DNA from 3 places in the Mesorhizobium sp. M1365 genome. Region 1 is predicted to be linked to each of the others. Evidence: riboswitches for the same ligand, from Rfam matches in the RefSeq annotation. Region 1 holds a riboswitch; each other region holds the start of a gene.
The links. Region 1 has a riboswitch for thiamine pyrophosphate ahead of NKH04_RS28850 (phosphomethylpyrimidine synthase ThiC). Riboswitches for the same ligand answer to the same signal wherever they lie in the genome.

Region 1 (8,780 bases):
TACAGGACGAGAGATGACGCGAGGGCGGATGTGTTCGATTACATCGAGCGCTTCTATAAGCCTCGGCGAAGGCACTCGACGCTGGGCTATCTGAGCCCTGTCGAGTTCGAGGAACAAGCTATGCTAGCTTAACCTCGTGTCCGAAAAACCGGCAGCAGGCCAGTTCGAGGGCTTCCAATAGGCGAGGTCTTCGCTCTTTAACAGGTAGCTAAATCCACCATCGTTTTCACCGACATATTTGCCGGTCTCGGTGGTCTTAATTTGAACCGCGATCATCCTGGCCAAAGGCTGCCCATAACCATAACCTCGGCAATGCCGTCTATCCCGCTCTCCAGTCGAGAACGCGAATCAAACTGAAAGCCCATGTCGAGGAAGCGCAGGCGGACCGCAGCCTCGCCTCGTTCTCCCAAAAGCTGATTCGGCGTAATGGTTTTTGACATGCATGAACTATAGAACAATCTAGCAACATCGAGCACGGAAATTTCTTGGTCGCAGTGATTTTCCCCCTAATCATGGCAAGATGTTCGCCGCCACACCTATCAACGACCGGCTGACACACCCCGGCATGATGATCGTTTCTCCTGCCCGTAGAGCGCGACATTGGTTCCCGGCCTCGTCGGCCACTTTCAGCAGCAGCGATCCCGATCCGCAGGTCGGGTCGTAGACGGTGGTGTCGCCGCTGGTCTTGGCGGACCGAATGCCGATGATCTGCGCCATGATACGGCTGACTTGGGCGGGGGTGTAGAACTGGCCTTTGCTCTTTCCGCTCTCAGTCGCGAAATGGCGCATCAGATATTCGTAGGCATCGCCGAGAATGTCGTCGCCATCGGCGCTCGTTGCTGCCGAACTGGTAAACGATAAAGCGCCGGGCATGCTTCATCCCGTCTCTGAGTTCCGCTTCGCTAATTTCGTGAGCGCGATGGATGATCCCGTCACGCCGCCCGGCCAACGCACTCAGATTGTCGCGGTGGGACAGCCGTTGCGGCGCGTGCAGCACCCCGATCCGTTGCAACGCAGCCTGCAGAGCGCCGAGCGCTTCCCGGGGGCCGAGCGTCTCAGTGCCGTTTTCGCGGAAGGCTGACAGCGCCAAATCTTCCCGCCGCTCAAACAGCCCATAAAGGAACATTTCCACAGCATGCACGGTCGCTATGGCAGCAAGCCGCCGATTATTGGCGCCGCCTTCCAGCTGCAGCTCTTCTGCCTTGCGGAAGAAGTCGCGCGCCATCAGGAGAAAGCCATCGACCTGCGGCAGCATCTCGTTTTGGCGCGCGAGATATTCAAGCACCAAGGCCGCGACAAAATCCTCTGCCCACGGCTCTGCCTGCCAGCCTCCCAGCACGGTCTGACCGGAGACCAGCCAGGCATCTCCAGCCGCCAGCACGTGGGGCACGTCATCGACAAAATCAGACCGGCGAATAGCCTCCATCGCGAGTGTCGTGGCGATGACCTCGGGATCGTCGTCGCCCGCGTCGCGCGGAAGCGCGCCTGTGTCAGGAATAACTTGTGTGATCAGCCATGACACGGCTTTCCGAATTGCGTCGTGGTAGCGGTCATCGCCAAGCCGCTGAAGGGCGACTGTCGCAAGGGCCGTGGCGCGCAGGCCGGGCCGGGGAACCCCTTCTCTAGTTTCATTCCAGTAGCCCCCACCCTCCTGGCGGCGCACGAGGCGATCAGTCAGGACCGCAATTTCCCGGCGCAGATCGCCGATAAGTTTCGGGCTTCGCGAACAGCGCCAGAGTGCGTAGCCGATATCTTCAACCGGGGCGGCGGCTTCTCCCTCGCCAGTGCCGAGCGCGATCATATGCGTTGCGCATTCGGCCAGCGCGCCGTCAAGGCGCCCCGCTTCCGTCGCGCTGCCGTAAAGGTCCAGGAACCACGCCAGCGAATAAGACCAGTCGGCAGGCAAGTCCTGCCCATTGTGATCCCTTGCGACGACGGCCACGACGGCATTGCGGCCTTCGGGCGTGCGGGGCTCTATCCCAAGGATCGGGTATAATTCGGGTGTCGGCTGCTGAAGGATACGCGCCGGCACGAGCGACAGTGCTTTTTCCAGCGAGGGAGGAAAATCCTCCAGTTCTTCGGCCAGTTCGGCAGCTTCTCTCCTTCGTCCCTCGCGGCGCGCTTCTACATATTCTGCCGCAACCACGGCAACGGTGCGCTGCGCCCGTTCAGCGGTGCCGGTGGCAATCAGCTCGGCCGGAATGTCACCATCCTTGATAGCCCAGTGCGTACGGTGCTGTTCGAATTGTTGAATGCCCAGCCGGTCCGCAATTCTCAACACCGCTGACCGGTCGAGAAAGGCATGTTCCGGATCGGGCTCGAAGGTGAAGGCCAGTTCGTGTCCGCGCCGAACGATATTGCGTATGCGGCCGTGCCGGACCACGCGAGCGTGCGGGCCTCCCGCCCCGACTTCGTACATCAACAGCGCCGGGATTTCCTCCAGCCGGCGCAATGTTTCAGGGCGCGCGAGGTCGATAGCCTCGGCCTCGGCGCCGCTATATTCCTTGAACCGGTCAATGGTTGACGTGAACGGCGGCGTTTCCCACCACTCGCCGTGGCCCGAGACAAGCAAGTTAAACATGGCACACCACCGACCTCACGCCGCCTTCTCCATAGACCACTTCACCCGTTCGGCGAGAAAGGCGGCGAATGTTTTCACATTCATATTGCCGCTCGCCTCCTCCAGCCCTGCGAGGTAGGCCTTCCGGTCATCGACTCTGACGACTGTCCAGGGGTAACCGCCTGAAGCCAGCATCGCGTTCATGAGGAACCGCGCCATCCGTCCGTTGCCGTCCGGATAGGGGTGCACATAGCCCACAAGCCAATGCCCCAGCACGGCACGCACGGAGGCCTCCTTCTCCGCCTCCAGCAGGTCGAACAGCTCATTCATACCATCGGCCACCGCTCCGGTACGCGGCGGCACGTGCTGCGAGCCGCGCAGGTACACAGGGTGATTGCGATATCCCGCAAGCGCGCTGGCTTTGAGGATGCCGGCGGTCACTGACGGCGCGAACAGCTCCCGGTACCACTCCCGGTGAGTGTCCCGCGTCAACGCGCCGGCTGGCTTGCCGTTGATGATCGCGGCAACAGAGTCTTTGACCTTCTGGAATGCGAGGTAGTAGCCACGCGCGGCAAGCGCATCCCGGTTCTTGCGGTCCTCTTCATCAATCTCCGGATTCCAGCTCCCCTCGCGCACCCGGTCGATGAGTTCCGGGGTGACGCTGTACCCTTCTATCGACAGCGAATGGTAGGCGTCGCTTTCGTAGATATCCTCGACGAACTTCATATAGGCGTCTTTGTCGGACGGCAGTCCGGGTGTCTTCGGGAATATCTCGATGATGGCTTCGCGCTGCGATTGCCAGATCGCGCGCAGGCGGGCGACCAACGGCGGTACGCCCGCCGCAATGGTTGTCACTCCAATTTGTCCCGCGAACGGATCGGATTCGCGCACGTCATAGCCGGCGGCTTTGAAGGCGGCCACGATTTCATCGGCAAAGGAGTCGCGTCCTACGCGACGGAAGGCCCCCGCAAGCCGTCCCGCCACGGCGGAATGGCCGCCATCAAGCAGCAGGGCCAGAACGGTTGATACGTCGCGCACCGACGCCATGGCGATCTGCATCTCGATAGGGGCGCGCTGGAAGAACGCTTCCGGCACCCGGGTAAGGGCGGCCTCGATAGTGAACACGCGCTGGCCGTTTTTCTCTGTCAGTTCGGCCGGCATCTCCTTGACCTTGAGGTCATAGAGCGAAGTGCCGAACAGCAGGTCGATTTTGTTATTCGTGCCTTTGGGGGTGTTCACCACCACCTGAGGCGGAATAGTGGGCGCTTCCGCGTGCAGAAGCAGCGACTGCTCCGGTGACAGGAACCAGTCCTTGCCGAACCGGTCATTGCAGTAAAGGGAGCAGAACTCCCAGAAGCTCGCGTACCAGGGGGTGGTGTCTTGCTGCTGTGCCTGCGGGCCGGTCGACATGAGCCAGCCTTTGATAACATCGCGCAGGAACCCGTTCTGCAGCAGCCGCTCCCGGTGGACGCGCGTCAGCTCATCTGATTTGAATATGCGCCGCCCACCCTCCTGCAGCTCTTTGAGGACGGCCAGTGATACAGCGAGTTTTTCATGGGGCTTGGCCATGGCCGTGCCTTTGCAACTTTTTTAGAGCTGTGCGATTACAAGTATATAGTGCTGATAGGCGACAAGTCAATGATGCTGTGGAGTTGCAAGTTTTTTAAGTCGTGCGACAACAAGTTTTTTATGCGAAAATCGGCAAGTGCGATCGTTTCCATAGCCGCGCGAAGGATCGTTACCCGGATGGGCCGAGACCCAGCTCCCTCTTCTCGGACGAATTCCGGCGTGACGAAATCGGGAATGGCTGCGCCGAAGCTTTCGCCGTCGCGTTGCAGCTTGCCTCGAAGGATCTCGCGGCCGAGGTTCTCGCGGATGGCGACGAATTCCATTTCGGGGGTGATGATGCCGGTGCGCGCATAGGCAAGCTGGGTCACTGCCTTGCCCGACCTGGCCCTGAGCGGCCGGTTGCGCACGGGAAATTCCGGCGTCAGGCGTTCGCCCGCCGCGAATCCATTATCTTCCGGCCGGACATGGCGGCCTTCATAGGCCTCGACATCGCCGCGCGCCAAGATCCACTCGTGGCGAAGCCGGGCAAAGCCCTTGTCGATGCTGGTTTCGACAGTCGGGTCGGTATAGGGGCCGGACGGATCGTAGACGGTGACGGGCGGTTCGCCGGCCGTCGGGTGGACGGAGATTTCGCGCATCGGCACTTTGATGTGCGGATAGAGGACGCCGGACCTGTGGATTTTCCGTGAGGCAGGCAGCGGTCCCGTCGAGACGGCGGGGCTGAGGGCATTCATCTTGAGGCTCCTTTGCTGGTTGCATTGGAAACCCAGTTCTGTGCCGGGAGGATGAAAAGACGCTTCTGTCGACCTGCCGAAACAGGACCTCGGGCGTAAACTCCCGCAAAGCGCTTGCACCGTCCCTACGCCAGTATGAACTGGGTCAGGTTCAACGGGTCACTGCGCCGCGAAAGCCAGCAGTATCTCAGCCCCTTGCCGGGACTCCCCTGGTGAATGCCTCAAATTGAGGGGGCCGGAACTATCTCGTCAAGCGCATTCGGCCCGCGCCGGTGATCGTCGGGCGATCGTCTCGGCCAGGCGCAAGATCGGATGGAGCGTCGCCTGAGAATCGTCTGTTCCTCGATCAGCCTCGCTTATGCTCTGGAGCTTGTTCTCTCGCGCCCGAATTTCCGCGGGGATGGCTGAACGGAGGCGATCCATTTGCGATTTTCAAGTGCGTTGGGCCGCACCCCCACAATCGCTCAACAAGTCGAACACGTCCTGACCCGACTGGGCCTTCAAGTTCGGACCTGAAACCTGGCCGGGTACTGCTGGATGGCAGGGTCCGTCAAGCGGGCGGAAGGGATGAGGAAATGAAAGAGCTGCAGATCAAAACACAGCGATGAATATCGCCTGCGCGATCATCCGGACCAGATCTGATATGAAACATCGTCCGGCCCCGAGATCGAGGCTCCAATCTCGTATAGCTTCCATACGACGTTCTCTTGGAGTGTTGCGGGATTGGTCCGCTCAACCGGATCTCGAGCTCAACCCTTTCATCCCGTTAGAATGAGCGTTCGAAACGCAGGATTCCGGCGACACCGCTCTTCTTGTTGGCGTTGGTCCAGTTCACGTTGGAAGCGTCCACCTTGCCGACGGCGAAGTTGCCGTAGCGGCTATAGTCGAGTTCCGCCGTAACTGTGAAATCTGGAAGAAACGCATAGGCGACGTTTGCAGCGACACCATGGTTCTTGAGCTGATCACCGGAGAGCTGAAGGTTGAACGAAGTTGTCTCGTTGAGCTTGTAAGTGGCGCCAGCCCAGAAAGCCCAGTTCCCACCCCAACTCTTATAGAAGCCGCGACCATGAGCGTCGATGGCGTTCGTGGAGTCGTCGTTGAGCTTGCCGTTGGAACCGTAGCCGAGCATTCCGAACAGCAACAGTTCGTTGGTGACATTGATGTCGACACGGACCTTGGCGGCCACCGATTCGTAGTTGCTATCATAAGCGGCAACGCCGGTGATCGCGCCCCAGCCATGTGTGTATTTCAAGCCGCCGACTACGTGCGGAGAGTAGCTGTCGATTGTGCCGACCACGCCCGAGCCTTCTTCGAGCGAAACCACGGCCGAAAAGCCGGCCCCCGCGTCGAAGTAGTACTGAACCACATTGGTATCGAAAGCGCCGTACGGAACCGGCGTCTGGTTGAGTACGTCAACCGCGCCGCCAATAAACATGTCGAAGGCCGACCAGTCCTTACCAACTCGGAGGCCACCAAGCTGAATCCAGGCGAAAGTCAAGGTGCTGTCTCCGTTGAAGGCATAGGACCGAGAACTGTCCGAAACCGAAGTGTGGCGGTTACCGAAGTTCATGCGGGTTTCGGTGTAGGTCTTCAACGTGCCGAGTTCGGTCTCCTGGCCGGTCCAAGTTTTCAATGTGAAGCGCGTGTTGTTTTGCCATGTGTCCTGATGCTCACCAGTCCTCACATCGGAGGTTCTTGCGTGGTCAAACAATCCGACATGGCGCAAGCCGATGTCGTAACGGACATAGCCGCCGATGCGCAGGCAGGTCTCAGTGCCTGAAATGTAGACGTAGCCCGAGCCGTAAACGTCGCAGATTTTAACGTACTCAGTCGGGTCAGGCTCGGCAACGGCGGTCACGGCGCGAGCGTCGGAAACGGCAATCAGTGCCGCAGTTGAGCCGAGGAGGAGGCTCCTAATGTTCATTGTTGATCTCCGTTCAAACAGTAAAAGGGATGGACGTCAGTGAATGAATTTTTGCTAAGGAACCATTCGATAACGATGCGCATTGAGTGAATTTTTGAGCAGTTTTGATGCTCTCGTCATGCCAGATGTTCATGAGAAATTGAGAATACTATCGGGTATTATTGTTACAGATATGCAATTGTTATTACAAATATAATTATTGCCGAAACGACGCCATTCAACATTTCTGTACAAACCATCACCGGTCATCTCCGCTAGTTGTGGGCGGGCCGTCACAAAGGCTTCTATTGCAAATGACGTGCCATCCTGACGACGCAGCTGCGGCTTGAAGCTCAAGTGTGCCGGCGGACCTTGCTTGGCTCTTCCTTCCTTTCTGCCTTGCGGATCAATCCAAGCACGAACGGCAAACGTTTCGGCTACGGTTCGTCTGTTCGCTTCGCGACAGTTTCGTTCAATGGCGACAGCTTTGTTTGCTGTGAGTCCCGACGTTGAGACATCATGCGGCGGGCGCCGCTCGGTACGACGCCGTCATTTTGGCGAGCGCGATGGTCGGTAATCACGCGCTGAACGCGCAGCCTTGCCTTCACCAGGCAGCCTTGCCTTCACCAGGGAGTCAGTAGGCGCGCCAGCCTTGGCATTGCGGCGGACCTGACGGTCGCGTCGAGCAGGCTCTCGTCCTGATAGACGGCGCGCCACAGCTAATGCTTCTTGCCAGCAATTCACAAAACGAGCTCATCGAGATGCCAGAGATCACCATGGGGCTGCGCTAGCTGGCGAGCAAGGTCTGGTCCCAACGCGGTGTTATCTCGTTGGATGCGGCAGCCGCTCAGCAGAATCTACGCGACCAGGCGCTGGCTGAAGGGAAGGGATGGTGGAACCAAACGGTCACGCGTGAGGGTCGCGGCGGGAACAGCCATGGCCAGTCGCTGACCATCCAGCCAAGATTGAACGGCCGCTATTGCTGCGAAATACAAGTTTCGAGCCCAAAGCGGAACGGACTGACATAGCGCAAAGACACAGGCGAGCGCAGCGGTAAGGTTGGTGGTTATCAGCATGGGACGGTAACTGTTGCAGACCACGAAATATCGAGAGGCCCGGCTGCCTTGGTACACTATCTATCCGACTGTGTCGGAGTTCTCTGGGGCGGTCGGCGCCGAGGCTTATGAGGAATGGCTCAAGAACCTGCCGGCTGACGGTCCGGTGTCACTCTATCTGCACGTTCCGTTCTGCCGATCAGCGTGCTGGTATTGCGGCTTTCCCACCACCATCACCCGCCATGATGCGCCGATCCTCAACTATCTGGCGACCCTGCGTGAAGAGATCCGTCTGGTTGCGGAGCGAGTGCCGCAGACGTTGCCCGTGAGCGACATACATTTCGGCGGCGGAACTCCGTCTCTCATAGGACCACCCGAGTTCCTCGCTCTGATAGAGTTCCTGCGACGCCGCTTCGCTCTGTCGAAAACAGCTACGGTCGCCATCGAGATCGATCCACGCACGTTCACGGTCGAGATGGCCGAGGCCTTAGGAGCGGCCGGCGTGAACCGCGCGAGCCTCGGCGTGCAGAGCTTCGATCCAATCGTTCAAAAAGCGATCAACCGGATCCAGAGCGAGGCCCAGACGTCGGCTGCCGTGGAAATGCTGCGTCGGCACGGCGTGAGCCGCATCAACTTCGATCTCATCTTTGGTCTCCCGCATCAAACGGTGCAATCCTGCGTCGAGACAGCGAGGGCGGTGGTCGCCATGCGCCCCGACCGGCTTGCGGTGTTCGGGTACTCGCACATTCCAGCCCAGATAAAGAATCAGCGCCTCATCGAGGAGGAATTTCTGCCGGACAGCGCTGCCCGCGCTGAACAGCATGCGGCTGTGGCCGTGACGCTGATTGCCGCCGGCTACCGAGAGATCGGGCTCGACCATTTCGCCTTGCCGGACGACGAGCTCGCGCTGGCACAGAAAACCGGTCGCCTGCGGCGTAACTCGTTGGGCTACTCGGCCG
Region 2 (9,796 bases), on a different contig from region 1:
ACACCATGCCGGTCTGCAGCCGCAGCCGCTGGATATCCCTGGTCGAGACCCTGCCGCCGGGATGGAATTCGAGTGCATCGTCGCCGATCCGTACCGTGCCTGAAGTCGGCAGCTCGAGCAGGTTGATGCAGCGCAAAAGCGTGCTCTTCCCTCCGCCCGACGGCCCGACAAGCGCCGTAACGCTGCCTTCCTCGATCGTGACGGTGACGCCCTTCAGCACCAAATTGTCGCCGAAACGCTTTTCGATGTTGGTGAGGCCGATCATGCGCGCGCCTCCAGGAAGCCGCCATAACCGTTGAGCCGCGTTTCCAGCCGCGCCTGCAAGGCCGACAGCACGGAGCTCATGATCAGATAGAGGGCCGCTGCCTCGACATAGAGGATCAGCGGCTCATAGGTGGTGGCGACGATGCGCTGCGCTGCCTGGAACATCTCCGGCACGGTGATGGCGGCGGCGAGCGAAGTGTCCTTGACCAGCGAGATGAAGGTGTTGGACAGCGGCGGCACGGCGACGCGCCCCGCCTGTGGAAGAATGGTGCGCCGCATTGCCTGGGCCCAGGTCATGCCGATCGAATAGGCCGCTTCCCACTGACCCTTCGGCACCGAACCGATGACGGCGCGGATGATTTCCGACGAATAAGCACCGATGTTCAAGGTGAAGCCGATCAGTGCTGCCGGAAAGGCGTCGAGCAGGATGCCGACCGATGGCAGGCCGTAGAAGATAAGGAACAGTTGCACGAGAAGCGGCGTGCCGCGGAATATCCAGACGTAGAAGCGGACCACGGCGACCAGCGGTTTGGGACCGAACAGCCGGACAAGCGCCACAACCAAGCCTAGGACAAGACCGAATGCAAACGACAGCAGCGTCAGCGGCACGGTGAAGATCAGTGCAGCCCATAGCAGCGTAGGCAGGGATTCCAGCATCAATTGCAGCCAGTGCGGCACGAAGGCTCCTCCTTGCCAGATTGCCGTCGCTCATATCACGCGAAAGCGGCGGGCCGTCAAAAGACAGCTCGCCGCGATATGAACGACGCGGGCCGGCGTTCGGCCCACACGAGAAAGCCGTTTTACTTCGAAACGTCCTGGCCGAAATAGGTGTCGGCGATTTTCTTGTAGGTGCCGTCGGCCTTGATGTCGGCCAGCGCCTTATTGATGGCGGCCACCAGTTCCGGATCGCCCTTGCGCACGATGACGCCGGAATAGTCGGCGTTTTCTTCCTGGGCGGCAATCTTCACATTGGCGTCGGGCTTGTGCTTCTTGAAGTCGAGGAAGGACAGGCTGTCGTTGATGGTGGCGTCGGCGCGGCCCGTAAGAAGCAACTGGATCGACTGGTCGAAGCCGTCGGTGCCGACGAGTTCGGCGCCGTTGGTTTCAGCCAGCTTGCCGAAGTTCGAAGTCAGCGATTGCGCCGCCTTCTTGCCCTTGAGATCGGCGAAGCTCTTGATATCGGTGTTGTCGCCGCGCACGATCAGCACCGCCTTGGAGGCGATGTAGGGATCCGAAAAGTCATATTTGGCCTTGCGCGCCTCGGTGATGCCGACCTCGTTGATGACGGCATCGTAGCGGTTGGCATCGAGACCGGCGATCAGCCCGTCCCATTTGCCTTCGAGGAACTGGGCTTTGACGCCGAGGCGCTCGGCGATGGCCCGCGCGATCTCGACGTCGAAGCCGACCAGCGCGCCGGAAGCATCATGATAGGTGAAGGGCGCATAGGTTCCTTCTGTGCCGACCTTGAAGACGCCGGACTGCTTGATCTGGTCGAGATTGGCGCCGGCGTGACCGGCGGCGATGGCCAGAACCTGCAGCGTTCCGGCGATGATGAGCGATTTGAGCCATTTCATTTTTCTGTGATCCGTCCTTGGCCGTATCCGGCGTCATTGCGAGTGCCGGAAAATGACAGATGCGCGATGCCAGAATAAGAAACTGAATTTCAAAAATCTCCCGCCCTTGAAATCCAATTCTCAACCAGCATCTCCCGGCGCCATCCGGCTGAGTCAAGGCCGGCGGCGAATCGCCTGGAACAGCGCAATCGACATGACAGTCCGGGGGAACATTCCCCCGCATGGCACGTTCTTCGCTGTTGTAGGGCGCGGCGCCGCCATTTCAACCATCGGCGCCAACTCACGATTCGATCGCACCGCAACGCCTGGAGCAGGAGCGCGGCATGATGGAAGACAGTGCAGGACGGACCATGGTTCGCGCGGCGATGAAAGCCCCTTATCTGGAACGTGACGAAGAGCATCTCCTGGCGCTGCGCTGGAAGGAAAACAATGACCAGCACGCGCTGCACCGCATCACCGTCGCGCATATGCGGCTGGTCATTTCCATGGCGTCGCGGTTTCGCCACTACGGCCTTCCGCTGGGCGACCTGATCCAGGAAGGCCATGTCGGGCTGCTGGAGGCCGCGGCCCGTTTCGAGCCCGAGCGCGAGGTGCGGTTCTCGACCTACGCGACTTGGTGGATTCGCGCCTCGATGCAGGACTATATCCTGCGCAACTGGTCGATCGTGCGCGGCGGCACCAGCTCGGCGCAAAAGGCGCTGTTCTTCAACCTGCGGCGTCTGCGCGCCCGCCTGGCAAACGGCGCCGAGCAGACGTCGAATGCCACGCTCTACCGCGAAGTGTCGGCGGCTCTCGGGGTATCGGAGGCCGATGTGGCGATGATGGATTCCCGCCTTTCGGCGCCGGACAGCTCGCTCAACACACCGCTAGCCGACGATGCGGGCGCAACCGAGCGGATGGAGTTCCTGGTTTCGGATGACCCGCTGCCCGATGAGGTCGTCGGCGATACGATCGACGTCGAACGCCGCTCGGTGTGGCTGAAGACGGCACTCGGCGCTCTCAATGCGCGCGAGCTCAGGATTATCGAGGAACGCCGGCTGAGCGACGAGGGCGCGACGCTCGAAGCGCTCGGCGAGACGCTCGGCATCTCCAAGGAACGTGTCCGGCAGATCGAGGCGCGCGCCATGGAAAAGCTCAAGGCGGCGCTGGTAAAGCAGAATCCGGAATTTCTCGCAGCCTGAATCGCGTCGCCTGCTATTTGTCGGTGACGATCTTGACCTTGTCGCCGGCCGAAACCGCGGCACCCGGCGACAGCGCGTTGAGCACCCTGAACAAATCCAGCTTGCGGTCGACGCCGACCATCTGCGCGGCCAGGGAGCCCATTGTCTGGCCGGGCTGCACCGTGACGATGCGGATACGCAGCGGCTTCAACGCCGCCTTCTCGGCAGCACTCAGGATGCGGAACGAGCCGCTGACCGAGCGCGCCACCGTGCTCAGCGAGGTGCTGGCCGACGGTGCAGCAGTCAGCAAGCGGTAGACCTGGCCGCCGGCGCGGATCACCGCAATGTCGAATTGCCAGCCATCGGCGCCGGCATGCGCGGTTGCCGCTTCGTTGCCGTTGATCGTCTCCTGGCGCACGCTGCTGTCGTCGAGGCCGGCAACCCAACCGCTGCGGATGTAGTCGGTCAGCGAGCGGTTCTTGTCGATCGAAACGCCGTCGAAGCGGATCGCCATGTCGCCCGGGCCGGTCGCCGTCACCGCCGCCGCCGAATTGTCGATGACGAAACCGTTGGGCACCGAGAACGACACGCCGAGGCCAGGGTGCAGGAAGGTTTCGCCGCGCACGTAGCCTTCCTCCGGCGTGTCGCCGTAAAGCAGCCCGTCTACGCCGGCAAGAAATGAATCGCGGTCGCGCGACCCGACACCGGGCGCGCCGAACTGGCGGGCGTGGCGCTGCGCGAGATCGATTCGCTGCGGCGTGTTGGGGTGCGTCGCCAGGAAGTCGAGGCTGGCGTCGGTGGCGCCGCTGATCGAGCGGAAATCGGTATAGGCCGACATCGACTGCAGGAAGCGGCCGGCGGCGTAGGGATCGAAACCGGCTTCGCCGATCGACTTGATGCCGATGGCGTCCGCCTCCAGCTCCTGATTGCGCGAGAACTGGGCCAGCCTCAGCTTGCCGCGGATCAGCGCCGCCTTGGCCGTCGGGTTGTCGCCGAGCACGTCCGAAACGACCTTGGTCGCCAACCCCTCTTCGGCTTCCAGCTGCTGGCGCTGCAGGCCGTGGTTGGCGGTAACGTGGCCCATCTCATGCGCGATGACGGCGGCAAGCTCGGCGGAATCGTTGGCCAACGCAAGCAGGCCGCGGGTGATGTAGAGATAGCCGCCCGGCAGCGCGAAGGCATTGACGTTGGGCGAGTTGAGGATGGTGATGCGGTAGGTCTGGGTTGGGTTGGCCGACACCACGGTCAGTCTGCCGACGACCTTGGCCACCATGCGCTCGAGCTTGGGGTCGGAATACTCGCCGCCATAGGTGGCGAGGATGCGCGGGTGCTGCGCCTTCGCCAGTTGGGCGAGCTTGCTGTTGGCGGCGACATTGTCGACCGTGATCGGCTTGTCGGAGGGCTGGAAGCCCGATTCCTGCACGTCGGGAGGCGTGAACATCTGGCAGCTTGCCAGCGCCACGGCAAGACCGGCCAGCGCCAGAAAGCGCGCCAGCGGTTTCACCCTCCGATTGTCGATGCCGGTCGGCAGATCGGCTTCCTTTCAAGTCCTGGCACGTGACCGCGAAAATCGGGCGCGATTTCCGAAAAGCATCACGCGCAAAGTCAAGTGCTATGGCGTCCTTCGTGCGTCCGACGGATACGAGACAGCAACGGCAAATCACGCTCTAGGCCGGACCAGCTCCTGGCGGACCTAGCCACACTACCTCGACCATGGCAAGCAAGCGCCGCTTCGCCTTCCGCCGGTTTGACCATAAATTATGTCCGCTTCCGGGCAACATCTCGTGATCCAGCCGCAAACGGACCCGAGCCGATATAGCGTCGGAATGCCTCCGGTCCAGCCCCGACGAAAAAATCGGCGGCGGTGCCGGTCGCGGCAACCGTGCCACCATCCAGGAAAACCATGTTTTGGCCGATACGGCGCGCATCGTCCGGCTGGTGCGTGACGAATAGCACCGTCATGCGCTGCTCCGAATGAACGTCGGCTACCAGATCGAGCATGTCATCGCGCAGTGCCGGTCCGAGCGAAGCGAACGGCTCGTCGAGCAACAGCACCGGCCGGTCGCGCACCAGGACCCGGGCGAGCGCGACGCGCTGCCGCTCGCCGCCGGAGAGTTCGCGCGGCAGCCGGCTTTCCTTGCCGGCAAGACCGACGCGCCTCAGCGCTGCGGCGATTGCGGCGCGGTCAGCCTCGCTCAGCCTGAGCGAAGGCGAGCGGCCGAGCCCGACATTCTGCTCGACCGACAGATGGGCAAACAGGTTGTTTTCCTGGAACACCATCGATACCGGCCGCGCTGATGGCGGCGCAGTGCTGACGTCGGCGCCGCCGATCAGCACGCGGCCCGACCGCGGCGTCTCGAAACCGGCCACCAGATTGAGCAGCGTCGACTTTCCCGAACCGCTCGGCCCCATGATGGCGGTGATTTCCGACACCGGGAAATCGACATCGAATATAAGCGGCGTTTCACCATAGCTGAACGAGACATTATCGAGCCGCACGGCCGCGCCTTTTTCCACCGAAATGGACCGTTCCGGGCTTATCGGCATCATGATTTCTCCCTCCTTCCCAGCCAGTCCGCGGCCAACACCAGCGCCAGGCAGACAAGGCCGAGCAGCAGCGCCAGGCCGGCGGCATCCTCGGTGCGGTAACTGCCCATGCGCGCCAGCAACAGATAGGGCAAGGTCTGCACGGAATCGCTGCCGAACAGCGCAATGACGCCGAGATCGCCGAGCGACAGCGCCATGGCGAACGCGAAGCCGGTGGCGAGCGGCCGCCGCAGCGACGGCCAATCGACCAGCCGCAACCGGTTCCAGCCCGAGATGCCAAGCTGTGCGCAGAGCCGTTCGTGGCGTTCGCTCGCCGCGTCATAGGCAGGGCGGATGGCGCGGATGGCGAACGGCATCGCCATCACCGCATTGACCGCAACGACGATGACAGGGGCGATCGCAAAGACATCGCCGACGGTGCGCAGGAGCAAGAACCAGCCGGCACCGATGACGATGGGCGGCACCACCAGGACGAACCCCGCACCGGTGTCGGCCAGGTGTTCGAGCAGCGTCCTCCTGCCGCTCCGCCGGGTGAGCGCCAGCGCCCGGCGCGCCATCACCAGCGACAGCGACAACGCCACAGAGAGCAGCGCCGACAGGAGGGAGAGCACGGCACTGGTCGCCGTCGCTTGCCGCACCGCGCTCTCGCCGGCCAGGCGGCCGAGATCGGCGCCAAGCCCGGCTGCCAGCGTGGCCGCCATCGGCCCGGCGACAAACAGCAGTGCGAGCCCGATCGCCAGCGCGTTCAGCACGGTCTCGGCCGCACCGGCTGAAAAATACCGGCGCGGCGCCACCGGCAGATTGGCGTCGCCGGTCATATTGGCGCCAAGCCGCGTCAGTGCCAGCACGACGACGAAGGTCAGGGCAATCTGCAGCAGGGTCAGCGTCACAGCCCGCGCCGGGTCGAAGTCGAAACGCAGCGCCTGGTAGATGGCAACCTCGAGCGTCGTCGCGCGCGGCCCGCCGCCGAGCGTAAGCACGATGGTGAAGGAGGTGATGCACAGCATGAAAACGAGCCCGGCAACGCCCGGCAAGGCCGCACGCAGCGGCGGCCATTCGATCAGCCGGAAGGCCGGCGCAGCACCCATGCCAAGCTGGCTCGCCAGCCGCCATTGGTTAGCCGGCACGGTCTGCAACGCCTCCAGGAACAGCCGCGTCGCCAGCGGCAGGTTGAAGAAGACATGCGCAACGAGTATGCCCGACAGGCCATAGATGCCGGGCCAGCTCTGGCCGCCTAGCGCGCCCAGCGTGCCGGCAAAATAGCCGGCGCGGCCATAGAGCGCCAAGACACCGAGTGCGGCAACAATGGCCGGCAGCGCCAGTGGCACGGCGAAAAGCTGGAGGATGAAGCCTCGCCCGAAAAAACGCGGATGCCGCGACAGGGCGCGCGCGACGAACAGCGCCGGTGCAACGGAGAGCAGGGTCGACAGCAGACCCTGCCAGAGCGTGAAACGGACGACGCGCAAGAGATAGGAATCGAAAGCGGAGGCGGCGCCGGACAGGTCGCGTGTGGCTTCGACGACGAGCCCGGCGAATGCACCGCCGATCAGCAGCGCGATGGCGGCGAGCGCGACGATGCCGGCAGTGACGCGGGGATCGGCCGGATGACGCGTAGGCATGTCGCGCTACCCGACACTACGACAGGCGTAGATCGAAGGAAATACCTGGCAAAGGCCGAGCCCACCCCTCTCTGGCCTGCCGGCCATCTCCCCCTCAAGGGGGGAGATTGCGCACTCAGCCGCCTTCGCCAATCTCACAAGTGGCAGGACGAGGAGAGGCGACAAAGCTGCCGATCTCCCCCTTGAGGGCAGGGCTATCGCATTTGGATTCTTACGAAGTTGGACCCCCACCCTAACCCTCCCCACAAGGGGGAGGGAACGCTGCCGCATGCCCTTACTTCCCCTTTTGGCGCCGAAAGGCAGACAATTTGCCGAGGTCAGTGCCAACGGAAGTCTCCCTCCCCCTTGTGGGGAGGGGTTAGGGGTGGGGGTACGTCGTAGAGCGAAAGCCTCGGCGTTCCATCTGCGATAGCCGTGCCCTTGAGGGGGAGATGGCCGGCAGGCCGGAGGGGGGTGGCTTGGCGCAAACATCCGACGAGGCTTGAGCCCTACCTGCTCATCGCCGCAAGCCACTCATCGACCCAGGCCTTGCGGTTGGCCGCGACGTCTTCCGGGCTGAACAGCAAGGTCTTGGTCGGCTTGACCAGCTTGTCGAACGCCGGGTTGAGCGGCTTGTCGGTTTTGCCGGCCGGGAACATCCAGTTGGTTTCGGGAATGACATCCTGGAATTTCGGTCCGGTCATGAAGGCAATGAACTTTTCCGCCAGCGGGTTCTTCGCGCCCTTGGTGGTGATCCCCGCAACCTCGATCTGCAGATATTCGCCCTCCTCGAAGGACGCCGCCTGGTAGCGCTCGGTGTTTTCGGCGACCATGTGGTAGGCCGGCGAGGTCGTGTAGGACAGCACCATCGGCGCCTCGCCCTTGGTGAACAGGCCGTAGGCCTCGCTCCAGCCCGGCGTTACCGTCAGCACCTTCGCCTTGAGTTTGGCCCAGGCTTCCGGCGCCTTGTCGCCATAGACCGACTTGACCCACAGCAGCAGGCCAAGGCCCGGCGTCGAGGTGCGCGGATCCTGGATGACGATCTTCTCTCCGGCATCGCCCTCGACCAATTCCCTGAGGCTCTTCGGCGGGCTCTTCAGTTTTTCGGTGTCGTAGACGACGGCGAAATAGCCATAGTCGAACGGCACGAAAATATCGTCGCTCCAGCCGCCCGGTACATTGACGCCCGAGACGGCGCCGTGCGGCGAAAACAGGCCGGTTGCCTTGGCGTCGGCGGTTAAGTTGGTATCGAGGCCAAGTACGATATCGGCCTTGGTCGCGGCGCCTTCCAGCTTCACACGGTTGAGCAGCGCCACGCCGTCGGCGACCGAGACGAATTCGACGACGCAGCTGCATTCGACCTCGAAGGCCTTCTTCACCGCCGGTCCCGGACCCCAATCGGCGGTGAAGCTTTCATAGGTATAGACCGTCAGTCTATCCTGTGCCGATGCCTGCCCCGGCAGGGCGACCGCGGATGCCGCAAGCAGGACAATTGAGACAAGAGAGTGGAAAAAACTGCGCATCGGCGCCTCCTTCGTTCGCGTTGAAAGGAATTGAGGCGTCGGGCTGTCCGAAACGTCTAATCCCTCCGCCGGTACAAACCGGATCAGGTTCAGCGGGTTGGCAGTCTTGCCTCTCAGCCGGTCCGCGAAAATCGCGTCCGGCACCCCGTTAGAGCGTTGCGACACATAGGCCCGGCCGAAGTGCTGCGCAAGCGGAAGTTTGCCGGGCATCCAAAGCCCAGCCTTCCGTTTCGTCTGCCGTTTCATCTTCCGTTTCCGGGGCAGGGCTGGTAAGGGCCACGAGATATGAGCACATTCACCATCCTGCTTGGCGGCGATCTCATCCGCACACCGCTGCTCGACCGCCAGGTCGAAGGCTCGCGCGTCATCGCCGCCGACGCCGGCATCGGTCATGCCCGCATGCTGGGCCTGAGGCCGGAACTCTGGGTCGGCGATTTCGATTCCGTGCCTGCCGAGTTGCCGGAGGATCTGGCCGCCGTGCCACGGCAGGTATTTCCTGCCGAAAAAGACAAGACCGACGGTGAACTCGCTATCGCCGCCGCGCTCGAACGCGGTGCGACAAGCCTTGTGCTCGCAGGCGCCTTCGGCGGCAAACGTACCGACCACATCTTCCTGCATCTGGCGCTGAGCGTCCGGCTGGCGGAAGGCGGAACGGAAGTGCTTTTGACCAGCGGCGCACAGGAAGGCATTCCTTTGCTGCCTGGAAAGACTGGCTTCGACTATGCCGACGGCACGCTGTTTTCGGTGCTCGGCTTCTCCGATCTCGCCGGCCTGACAGTCACCGGCGCCAAATGGCCGCTCGACCATGTCGAGGTTGCGTTCGGCTCGTCGCTGACCATTTCCAACGAGGTCAGGGGCCGGCTGGAAATCGCGCTGGCCAGCGGCCGGGCGCTGCTGCTCGCGCATCCCTACCCTCTTCCGGAAAGCTGAGCCCAGAAAGCTGATATGGCGCCGCCGCTTCTCAATCTCGACGGGATAAAGCTGACCTTTGGCGGCACGCCGTTGCTCGACGGTGCCGCCCTGACGGCCTCGGCTGGCGACAAGATCGCCCTGGTCGGCCGCAACGGCTCTGGTAAGTCGACGCTCCTCAAGATCGCCGCCGGGCTGATCGAACCGCAGGATGGCGAAGT
Region 3 (9,796 bases), on a different contig from region 1:
CACGACCAAGGTGAATTCCAGGATCGCAGTCGGATGGGAGGAAAGGATGCCACACAACGCACTAGATACGGCGCACGACGGCCGCCTCGCCATCGTTGATCTCGCGGTCGCCGCCTGGCGAGGCCGTCAAACTACTCCTGTCGAGTGAGGTGAATTACGAGGGTAAATTACCAGCCCGGACCCGCGAGAGGCAGGCGTGTCTTTCGAGAGTTGGAAAATCTTACAAATTTCGTCGGTCTGCTGCATTCTTCTTAAACATGGCCAAGACAAGCCGCTTGCCTTCGCGCACACTGTCTTCGAGCGGCTTCGCCTTCGCCAGATGCGCCGCAATCGCGCTAGCCAGCATGCAACCCGTCCCGCGCATTGATGCGACAAGACGAGGTGCGTCGAAGCGGATTGGTTCTTGATCGGAACGCAACAGAATATCGGTTGATCGAGGTCCTGATGCGTGGCCCCCTTTGATCAGCAGGCCCGGCACGCCGGCTGCCAGCAATTTCCGTCCCAGTCTCACCGCGTCGCTCTCGTCGGCTGGCGGTTCCGCACCAACAAGGAGCGCCAGCTCCAGGAGATTGGGGGTCACAAGGCAGCAAAGCGGCATCAGGTCGCGCCTCATGGCAGCGATGGCACCTGCTTCCAGAAGCGCCCGGCCGGAGCTCGAGGCCAGCACCGGATCGAGCACTGCCGGCACCTGCGGATTTTCGCGCAGCACGCCGGCAATGGCAACGACGATCTCAGCCGTTGCGAGCATGCCGATCTTAATTGCCGCCACCTTGTTGGCCTGTAGCGCGGCGCACATCTGATCGGCCACAAGATCGGGCTGCGAAGGATGGATTTCCATTACGGCTTCGTGCGTCTGCACCGTCAGCGCTGTGACAGCCAGGCAGGTGCGCACGCCAATGGAAGAGATCGTCTCGATATCACGTGCAATTCCAGCCCCACCGCTGGGGTCTGATCCGCCGACCACGAGCACATGCGGTTCTCGCCTCAGCGCCATGGCTTTGTCTTTTCGATCCATTCTCGCGTGCGCGCTTCGGGATCGGCATTCAACGTGATGTCGGTGACCACCGCCGCGCTGTCCGCACCAGCCTCGAAGACACCGTCGAGCCGGTCGGGGTTGAGGCCGCCGATGGAGACCAATGGGATCGGCGCCACTCGATGCTTCCACTCGCTGATCCGCTCGAGCCCTTGCGGCGCCCATTTCATCTGCTTCAGGATGGTGGGATAGATGGGGCCGAGCGCGATATAGTCGGGCTCGGCAGCGATGGCCGTTTCCAGTTCGAGATGATCGTGCGTGCTGAGCCCGAGCTTCAATCCGGCGTACTTAATCGCCAGCAGGTCGGCCGCAGCCAAATCCTCTTGGCCGAGATGGACGAAGTCGCAGCCTTCCTCAATGGCGAGCCGCCAATAATCGTTGACGATCAGTTGGCAACCATGGACCGCGCAGACGCCGTTCGCGCGGCGGATTTCCGTCCGCAGCGTGGCCTCGTCCCTATCCTTGATGCGCAACTGAACCAGCTTGACGCCAAGTGGCACCAGCCGTTCGATCCAGGCGGCGCTGTCGACGATCAGGTAGAAGGGATCGAGCTTCATGAGAAAACCGCCCTGCCGAATGTTGGTGTCGATGGCACCGCGACGTCGCGGGGTTCGAGCATCCCCGAGCTGAAAGCTTCTCGACCGGCGTCGACCGCCTTGCCGAACGCACGCGCCATGCCGACCGGATCGGCCGCCTTGGCGACCGCTGTGTTCAGGAGCACGGCATCAAAGCCGAACTCCATGACTGTTGCCGCGTGCGATGGCCGTCCGAGACCAGCATCCACGATCAGCGGGACATCAGGGAAATGTCCGCGCATCGAGCGCAGCGCCATGATGTTGACCGGCCCGAGGGCGGAACCGATCGGTGCGCACCAGGGCATCAAGACCTTGCAGCCCGCCGCAAGCAGCCGCTCGGCGACGACAAGGTCGTCGGTAGTATACGGGAACACCGCAAAACCGTCCTCGCACAGGATGCGGGCGGCTTCGAGCAGACCGAACACGTCCGGCTGCAGCGTGTCGTGATTGCCGATCACTTCGAGCTTGATCCAGGGCGTGCCGAAGACTTCGCGCGCCATTTGTGCGGTCGTGACCGCTTCCTTGACGGAGTGGCAGCCAGCAGTGTTGGGCAGGATTCTGACACCAAGCGACCGGATCAACGACCAGAATTTTTCGCCAGCCCTGCCGCCTGCCATTTCACGGCGCAACGAGACGGTCACCACCGAGGTGCCCGATGCCCTGACTGCATCGGCAAGGATGGCCGGCGAAGGATATTGAGCGGTGCCGAGAAGCAGGCGGGAGGGAAGCGTCGTCCCGAGAAGATCGAACATGCTAGCCTCCCTGCATGGGCGAGAGGATTTCGATCCGGTCGCCGTCGTTCAATTGGAATTCCGCCCGGCTGGCTTTGTGCACGAGGTCGTTGTTGACCGCGGTCGCGAGCCAATCGCCCTCATAGTCAAGCGCGGCAAGCAGCTCGGCCAGCGTGGTGGCGGCAACCTCATGCACTTTGCCGTTGACCATCAGTTTCATGAGCAAGCTCCACGGGTTTGTCGTGATTGAAGACAATTTCGCCCGCCAGGCGCGCCATGGCGGGGGCGAGAAGAAAGCCATGGCGATAGAGCCCGTTGATCGCGACGGTGTCTCCGCTCATTTCGACGCGCGGCAGATTGTCGGGAAAGGCTGGACGGACGCCGACACCGGTTTCAACGATCTCGGCCTCGCCAAAGGCCGGATGGAGGGCATAGGCGGTACCCAGAAGCTCCATCATGGAGCGCGCCGTGACCGGTCTGGCGGACCGGCTTTCAATCATCGTCGCACCGATCATGAACTGGGCGTCGGCACGCGGTACCGCATAGAGCGGAAAGCGCGGATGCAGCAACCGGACCGGGCGCGACAGCGAGAAGTCTGGCGTGTTTAGGATCAGCATTTCGCCGCGAACGCCGCGAAGCCTGTCATCGGCGGCTGCCATTCCCGTGCAATCGATCTGACGATCGAAACCGGAAACATGCCGGGCGTCGGTGCCGAAGTGGAATTTGACACCCATGGCTGCGAGCTTGTCATGAAGTGCTGCCATCGCCTGGCGCGGATCGAGATGGCCCTCATCGGGAAAGAGCAATCCGCGGCGAAAGCGGCCGGCTAAGTCGGGCTCCAGGAGCGCAATTTCGTCTTCGTCGACACGCCGATGGCCCGACGTGCGGCTGGCGAGGCGGTCGAGCTCGCCGGCATCACGCGGGGCGGCCACGACAAGTGTTCCGCCCCGTGTCACCTGACCCGGCAGCACCGCATCCCACCAGTCGGCAGCGTCACGTCCAAGGTCCAGCACCGGCTGCTCGGCGCTTTCACGCTCGCACCATGGCGCCAGCATGCCGCCGGCGAACCACGACGCATTGCCTCCAAGGCCATGCCGGATCTCGGCGACCGTGACCGTCGCGCCGCGGGCGGCGAGTTCGAAGGCGGCGGTGAGGCCGGCGACGCCGGCCCCCTTTATCAGCACCTTCATGACGGCTTACCTGGCTGAGGCGTGAGCGGTGCGACGGTCTCGTCCGCTGGCACGTAGAGATCGCCGCCCTCGCGGTATTTCGCCGCCATCGCCGCCATGCCCTCTTTCTGTGCCTCGGCGCGGATGTCGTGAGAGATACGCATCGAGCAGAATTTCGGTCCGCACATCGAGCAGAAATGCGCCAGCTTGTGCGCCTCCTTGGGCAAGGTCTGGTCGTGGAAGGACCGTGCGGTTTCGGGGTCGAGCGACAGGTTGAACTGGTCCTCCCAGCGGAACTCGAAGCGCGCGCGGGAAAGGGCGTCATCCCTGACTTTCGCCGCCGGGTGGCCCTTCGCCAGGTCGGCCGCGTGCGCTGCGATCTTGTAGGTGATCACGCCGGTCTTGACGTCATCGCGGTCGGGAAGGCCGAGATGCTCCTTGGGCGTGACGTAGCAGAGCATGGCCGTTCCGAACCAGCCGATCATCGCCGCGCCGATGCCGGAAGTGATGTGGTCGTAGCCCGGCGCGATGTCGGTCGTCAGCGGTCCAAGCGTATAGAACGGCGCCTCGCCACAGACGGCGAGCTGCTTGTCCATGTTCGCCTTGATCTTGTGCATCGGCACGTGGCCGGGCCCCTCGATCATCACCTGGCAATCTTTCGCCCAGGCGATCTGCGTCAGCTCGCCGAGCGTTTCCAGCTCGGCGAATTGCGCCGCGTCGTTGGCATCGGCGATCGAGCCGGGACGAAGGCCGTCGCCGAGCGAGAAGGAGACGTCATAAGCGCGGCAGATGTCGCAGATCTCCGCAAAGTGCTCGTAGAGGAAGCTTTCCCGGTGATGGTGCAGGCACCATTTTGCCATGATCGAGCCACCGCGCGAGACGATACCCGTGACCCGGTCAACGGTCAGCGGGATGTAATGCAGCCGCACGCCGGCGTGGATGGTGAAATAGTCAACGCCTTGCTCGGCCTGCTCGATCAACGTGTCGCGGTAGACCTCCCAGGTCAGGTCCTCGGCGATGCCACCAACCTTTTCGAGCGCCTGGTAGAGCGGCACCGTGCCGATCGGCACCGGCGAGTTGCGCACGATCCATTCGCGGATGTTGTGGATGTTGCGGCCGGTCGACAGATCCATCACCGTGTCGGCGCCCCAGCGGATCGCCCACACCATCTTTTCGACCTCTTCAGCCATCGACGATGTGACGGCGGAGTTACCGATATTGGCGTTGATCTTGACCAGGAAATTGCGGCCGATGATCATCGGTTCGCTCTCGGGATGATTGATGTTGGCGGGAATGATCGCGCGTCCGCGCGCCACCTCGTGGCGGACGAATTCAGGCGTGACGAAGTCGGGGATCGCCGCGCCGAAGGCCTCGCCGTCGCGCTCAAGCTTGCCGTGCAGGATCTCGCGACCAAGGTTCTCGCGGATGGCGACGAACTCCATTTCGGGCGTGATGATGCCAGCGCGCGCATAGGCAAGCTGTGTCACCGCCTTGCCGGTCTGGGCCCGGAGTGGCCGGTTGCGGACTGGAAATTCCGGTGTTAGGCGCTCGCCTGCCGCAAACCCATTGTCTTCTGGCCGGACGTGGCGGCCGTCATAGGCTTCGACATCGCCGCGCGCGGTGACCCATTCATGGCGAAGCCGTGCAAGGCCGTTTTCGATGCTGGTTTCGACAGTCGGGTCGGTATAGGGGCCGGACGGATCGTAAGCGGTCACCGGCGGCTCGCCTGCCGTCGGATGGACGGAGATTTCGCGCATCGGCACCCTGAGCTGCGGGTGGATGGTACCGGATTTGTGGATTTTGCGTGAGGCAGGCAGCGGTCCCGTCGAGACGGCGGGGGTGAGGGCATTCATCTTGAGGCTCCTTTGCTCGTTGCATTGGAGACCCAGTTCTGTGCCGGAAGGATGAAAAGACGCTTCTGTCGACCTGCCGAAACAGGACCTCGGGCGTAAACTCCCGCAAAGCGCTTGCACCGTCCCTACGCCAGTATGAACTGGATCAGGTTCAACGGGTCACTGCGCCGCGAAAGCCAGCAGTATCTCAGCCCCTTGCCGGGACTCCCCTGGTGAATGCGTGAGGTTGGACGGGACCGCTCCGGTTTGTCAAGCGCGTTCTGGCCGCGGCTGATCGGCGGCCGGTCAGACCGTGCGGAAAAAATCGTGCATGTCTCGGCGACAAGTCAAGCATCGGAGATGAAGGCAGGGACAAGGGAATCGCAAACCGTCGGACTAAAATCGATCCTGATGATCACACCTTCAATGGGCACCAAAGGTTTGCGCGTAGATCGCCTCGATTCTTCCTGCCTCGTCACTGGTCAGCGCGGCGAATTCCTTCTCGCGCGCGCGGTTCGATAGATGGCCATCATTCTGGTGAAGAAAACGGAAGAGCAGATCGGTCAACCGCTCGGGCATGTCGATAAAGGCGTCCACCTGCTGCCGGAACTGATCGTAGCGCTGCAGAAATGCGGTTTCCTCGGGAAGGTCCCGTTCGATCGTCCGCTGAACGCAAGCATAGAGGAATTCGGCGTGCGGGGTTGCATCGAAGAACCGGTAGAAATCACCGGTGTCATTCAGCACCCGGACGTTGAATTGCGGCGTCGGTTCCCATTCCACCAACGGCAGAAGGCGCTGCGAATAGCTCTCGAGCACGCCCCTGTACTCGTTGATCTGGTCCAGGATCGCGGCCGAGACGGGAAAGACCACTCCCGGCGGATTGAAGCCGCGCATGGCAAGGACGTGGTGGATTAGGTAGCGGTGAATGCGGCCGTTTCCGTCCTCGAACGGGTGAATATAGACAAAGCCGAAGGCGAGGATTGCGGCGGCTACGACTGCATCAAGCTTTTGCGCGGGGCCCTGATCGAACGCCGCCATTCCATCGATTAGCCGCGGCAGGTCCTCGGGCCGAGCGCTGATGTGATCGGGCAAGGGCGTACCGTTGTCTCGATCATGCTCACCGACGAAACCTCCTTCTTTTCGGAAGCCAAGGTTTACGAAACGAGCGTCACCAAGTACAATTCTTTGCAGACGCAGCAGCTCATCGCGATCGATCGGCCAGCGGCCGGCTTCGCCGATGGCGCGGCCCCAGCGCTGGATGCGATCTTGCGGCGGGTGCTCGCCCTCGATCGCGTAGCTTGATCGCGAGTCTTTGAGCAAAAGAAAGGCGGCGGTCCGAGCAAGGAGGTCGCGCGGCACGTCCGCTACGATTGCCTCCGCGCGCCGCGGTAGTTCAAGGCCGATGAATTTTTCGAGAATCTTGGTGCGGAACACCAGAGGGCAGAACTCACGCGTGCCGGGGAGATTGTCCCTTACGCGATAGCGCGAAGCGGTCTTGTCGGGTCCGGGCCACTGCAGCTCGGGATCGACAACCGGAATGTATCGTCCGGCCTCCGCGTCCGGCAGATCGATACGCGCGTCCCTCAGCCATTCATATAAAAACCAGATGCGGCGGGCATAACTGCCGGTCGGGCTTTCACGGACCAGCGCCTCGATCGGCGCGGGACCGGTCACTTGGAACAGCCGCTTGAGGACGGCAAGGTCCAGTCCCTCGTACTTGAGCGCAAAGGTCAGGTGGCCTTCGAGGGTAGGATTTGGGGCATGGCGGGGGGTCATGATCCGCCAGCCATCCCGTTCGGTAATGCGATGATGCTCGCCAGTGGCGAACAACCTACGGGGCAAGGGCGCGGCGAGCCTGTAGGCTCCGATCAGGGCGCTGTACCCGGCCGGGGTCGCCGTTTCAGGAAGGCGGATTTCCTGAAAAACGGTAACAGGACCTGAAAATTGGTGCTGTTGCACCGCAGGCATGAAACGCGAATCCTTCCATTGAATTTTGGTTTAGTCGGCAAAACCTATGAAAAATGATCCTATCCCATGAAAAATGATGCCACAAGACAAATTTTCCGAAAACCGATTCTAAAACAGTGCTGAGGTCGATCAAGCAAGAACTCCGCCACCGGCTCAAGGAAGCGACTTCAGACCAAAAAGGTGAGTCCAGGAACCGCCATTCGCCCGTCTTAGTCACGAGGCCGGCACGGATGGCCCGCCTTACGTCGAGCCGGATTGCTCGAGCGCGCCGTTCGGGGCTCACTCATAGAGCGCTCCGGTGCGCGATCCCGATTTGATAGCCGCGATCACGCTCGCGACTGATCTTGGTGACGTGGCGGCGTCGGAGTAGAAAAGTGATGCAGGATCTCGGTGGCGTCGTGTGTGTGTGTGACCTGAAGTGAGTTCTCTGCGGTATGGGGGGCGGCACGCAGCGCGCGTCTTCTCGGCAAACAGATCGACGAAGCGGCACCGAAGGGAAGTTCCTGGCATTCATTCTCGCCATCGCTGCCCCAATTTGCCGATCGGACTGCCGATCGATCTCGCCCAATACTTTGCGCGCGCAAGGGCCGAAGCTGAACTGGGCGGCACCTGCTCATTCGGGAGCTGACTCATGCTTGGTGCCCGAGAGAGCTGTGCCTGATCGAATGCGTGAAATCGTAGCTCGGAGTGGAGAGGCTGACGCGGTCATCTGTCACCCGCCTTCGGGCTGTAACGGAAAGCGCGACATCGTCTCCAATGCTCGTTCCCCACGTCGAGGGGCCCAGCGGCTTGGCTACGGGGGGGACTGTCAGCTAGTGGCCGCTGGGCCTTGACGACCAGCGACCGTAAGAGGAGGCCCTGTGCTGGCTGACGAAAACTTGCGAGCAAAGCCACGGAAAAGCATCATTCGAACGAACTCTTTCGTCGAGACGAGGAGGGCAGTGAGGCGGTAGCCGCCGCTTTGAAGTTCTCCGGCAGCTGCTACGCTGGTCATTCCGAGGGTCGCAGTTGCGCTTGCGCCGTCATATCAGATAAGTCTAATAAAATACGCGCCTGGCCATCGAACGCGCCGCGGCGCCCTTGGGTCGGCGCTATTCATCGGGTGGGCATGTCGGGCACGCAAGGGAGGACGAAATGAGACTGGTTCAGTCATTTGCATTTGCTGCTGTGCTGCTTCTTTCGTCTGCATTGTCTGCGGCCGCCCACTCGGCTCGTGAGGACATCGAAGCGGCGTTGGTAAAATTCATGGACGCCTTCAACAGCGGAAACGCAGCAGCGGTAGGTCAAATGTATACCGACGATGCCGCCCTGCTGCCACCCGACGGCAAACGCGTCGATGACCGCAAGGGCGTGGAAGAATTCTGGCAGGGCGCAATCAAGGCCGGGATGAAGAATCTCACCCTGAAGGCGCTGGAAGTGGAAGAGAGCGGGAATCTCGCCTACGAAGTTGGCGCATTTACGCTCGGTGTGCCGAGCAAAGGCGGTGCCCCTTCCACCGTTGCGGGCAAGTACATTGTCGTTTGGAAAAAAGGGGACGACGGGACGTGGCGCCTGCATCGGGACATCTGGAACTTTGGTGCGGCCCAATAGATTCCGCGACCCGTGAGGCCGGCGCGCGCAACAGTTCCAACGAAAGTCCATGGCAATAGTTTATGTGACTGAATTGATTAACAAAATTGAACAGACTTGATGGGTCTGCTCATCGAGTCGGCTCTGGATCTATCGCGCTACCGATCAGGGAGGCGGTAAGATTCGAGCTCAGCAGAACGGCAATTCCGGCTGACCACCACTTGCCGGGACTAGAGCGTTCTCCGGCTCGGCGCGCCGCTGAGGGCTCTTGTTCATTTGGTCGTGGGCAATCCGCGGTTCTCCAAGAACCCGTCCATCTCGTCAAATGCCATCTGAGCCGAGACAACTAATTATCATTGGGCAAAGTAGCGGCTCAACGGCTCCAGAAGAAAGCAGCCCCCCGATGCTCGTTCAACATTCGAGCCCGCATCGGGCAAGTCTTTCCACGTCCGGGTACGCCATGCTGCTTCGACCGCCCCTTTCTTCTTGCGGATTTAGGAATTCGAGCTTTTCGGTTGTTCCGATCATCCATTTGGGAAACGATCGATGCCGGCAAGCAAGGTTTTATGGGGCCAGATACTCACCGCCTTTCTGATCGTCGTCGCGACGACATGGGGAGCAACACAGTGGACGGCAGGGCGGCTCGGCTTTCAAAGCCAACTCGGTCCGCCGTGGTTCGAATTGGCTGGACAGCCCGTTTATCCGCCGCCAGCCTTTTTCTGGTGGTGGTTTTTCTACGACGCCTACGCGCCGAAGGTCTTCCTGGAGGGCGCGGCGATTGCGGCGAGCGGAAGCCTCATGGCTATCGTCGCAGCGATCGGGATGTCGCTGTGGCGGGGGCGCGAGGCAAAGGACACCACGACTTACGGCTCGGCGCGCTGGGCGACGCGAGACGAAATCAAGGCCGCTGGGATGATCG

Region 2: another riboswitch for thiamine pyrophosphate. It lies ahead of thiB (thiamine ABC transporter substrate binding subunit); the one in region 1 lies ahead of NKH04_RS28850 (phosphomethylpyrimidine synthase ThiC).
Region 3: another riboswitch for thiamine pyrophosphate. It lies ahead of thiC (phosphomethylpyrimidine synthase ThiC); the one in region 1 lies ahead of NKH04_RS28850 (phosphomethylpyrimidine synthase ThiC).

The regions. Positions count from the first base shown of each region.
Region 1 covers NZ_JAMYLG010000046.1:24,073-32,852, forward strand. The annotation lists partial or broken gene NKH04_RS28820 (IS3 family transposase) at 1-132, shown strand, start outside; gene NKH04_RS28825 (DUF4365 domain-containing protein) at 124-276, opposite strand; gene NKH04_RS28830 (DUF4365 domain-containing protein) at 273-440, opposite strand; gene NKH04_RS28835 (N-6 DNA methylase) at 511-789, opposite strand; gene NKH04_RS28840 (prenyltransferase/squalene oxidase repeat-containing protein) at 770-2,581, opposite strand; gene NKH04_RS28845 (Fic family protein) at 2,597-4,129, opposite strand; partial or broken gene NKH04_RS28850 (phosphomethylpyrimidine synthase ThiC) at 4,306-4,863, opposite strand; TPP riboswitch at 4,968-5,084, opposite strand; gene NKH04_RS28855 (porin) at 5,630-6,787, opposite strand; gene hemN (oxygen-independent coproporphyrinogen III oxidase) at 7,856-8,780, shown strand, end outside.
Region 2 covers NZ_JAMYLG010000002.1:164,031-173,826, reverse strand. The annotation lists gene NKH04_RS02940 (amino acid ABC transporter ATP-binding protein) at 1-265, opposite strand, end outside; gene NKH04_RS02935 (ABC transporter permease subunit) at 262-942, opposite strand; gene NKH04_RS02930 (amino acid ABC transporter substrate-binding protein) at 1,065-1,838, opposite strand; gene NKH04_RS02925 (RNA polymerase factor sigma-32) at 2,162-3,019, shown strand; gene NKH04_RS02920 (M48 family metalloprotease) at 3,033-4,502, opposite strand; gene thiQ (thiamine ABC transporter ATP-binding protein) at 4,757-5,548, opposite strand; gene thiP (thiamine/thiamine pyrophosphate ABC transporter permease) at 5,545-7,164, opposite strand; gene thiB (thiamine ABC transporter substrate binding subunit) at 7,653-8,666, opposite strand; TPP riboswitch at 8,710-8,824, opposite strand; gene NKH04_RS02900 (thiamine diphosphokinase) at 8,952-9,596, shown strand; gene NKH04_RS02895 (ABC-F family ATP-binding cassette domain-containing protein) at 9,612-9,796, shown strand, end outside.
Region 3 covers NZ_JAMYLG010000004.1:287,102-296,897, forward strand. The annotation lists gene NKH04_RS07515 (hydroxymethylpyrimidine/phosphomethylpyrimidine kinase) at 221-994, opposite strand; gene NKH04_RS07520 (thiamine phosphate synthase) at 985-1,590, opposite strand; gene NKH04_RS07525 (thiazole synthase) at 1,587-2,360, opposite strand; gene thiS (sulfur carrier protein ThiS) at 2,362-2,559, opposite strand; gene thiO (glycine oxidase ThiO) at 2,528-3,529, opposite strand; gene thiC (phosphomethylpyrimidine synthase ThiC) at 3,526-5,361, opposite strand; TPP riboswitch at 5,466-5,582, opposite strand; gene NKH04_RS07545 (Fic family protein) at 5,764-7,308, opposite strand; gene NKH04_RS07550 (YybH family protein) at 8,443-8,898, shown strand; gene NKH04_RS07555 (conjugal transfer protein TraG) at 9,424-9,796, shown strand, end outside.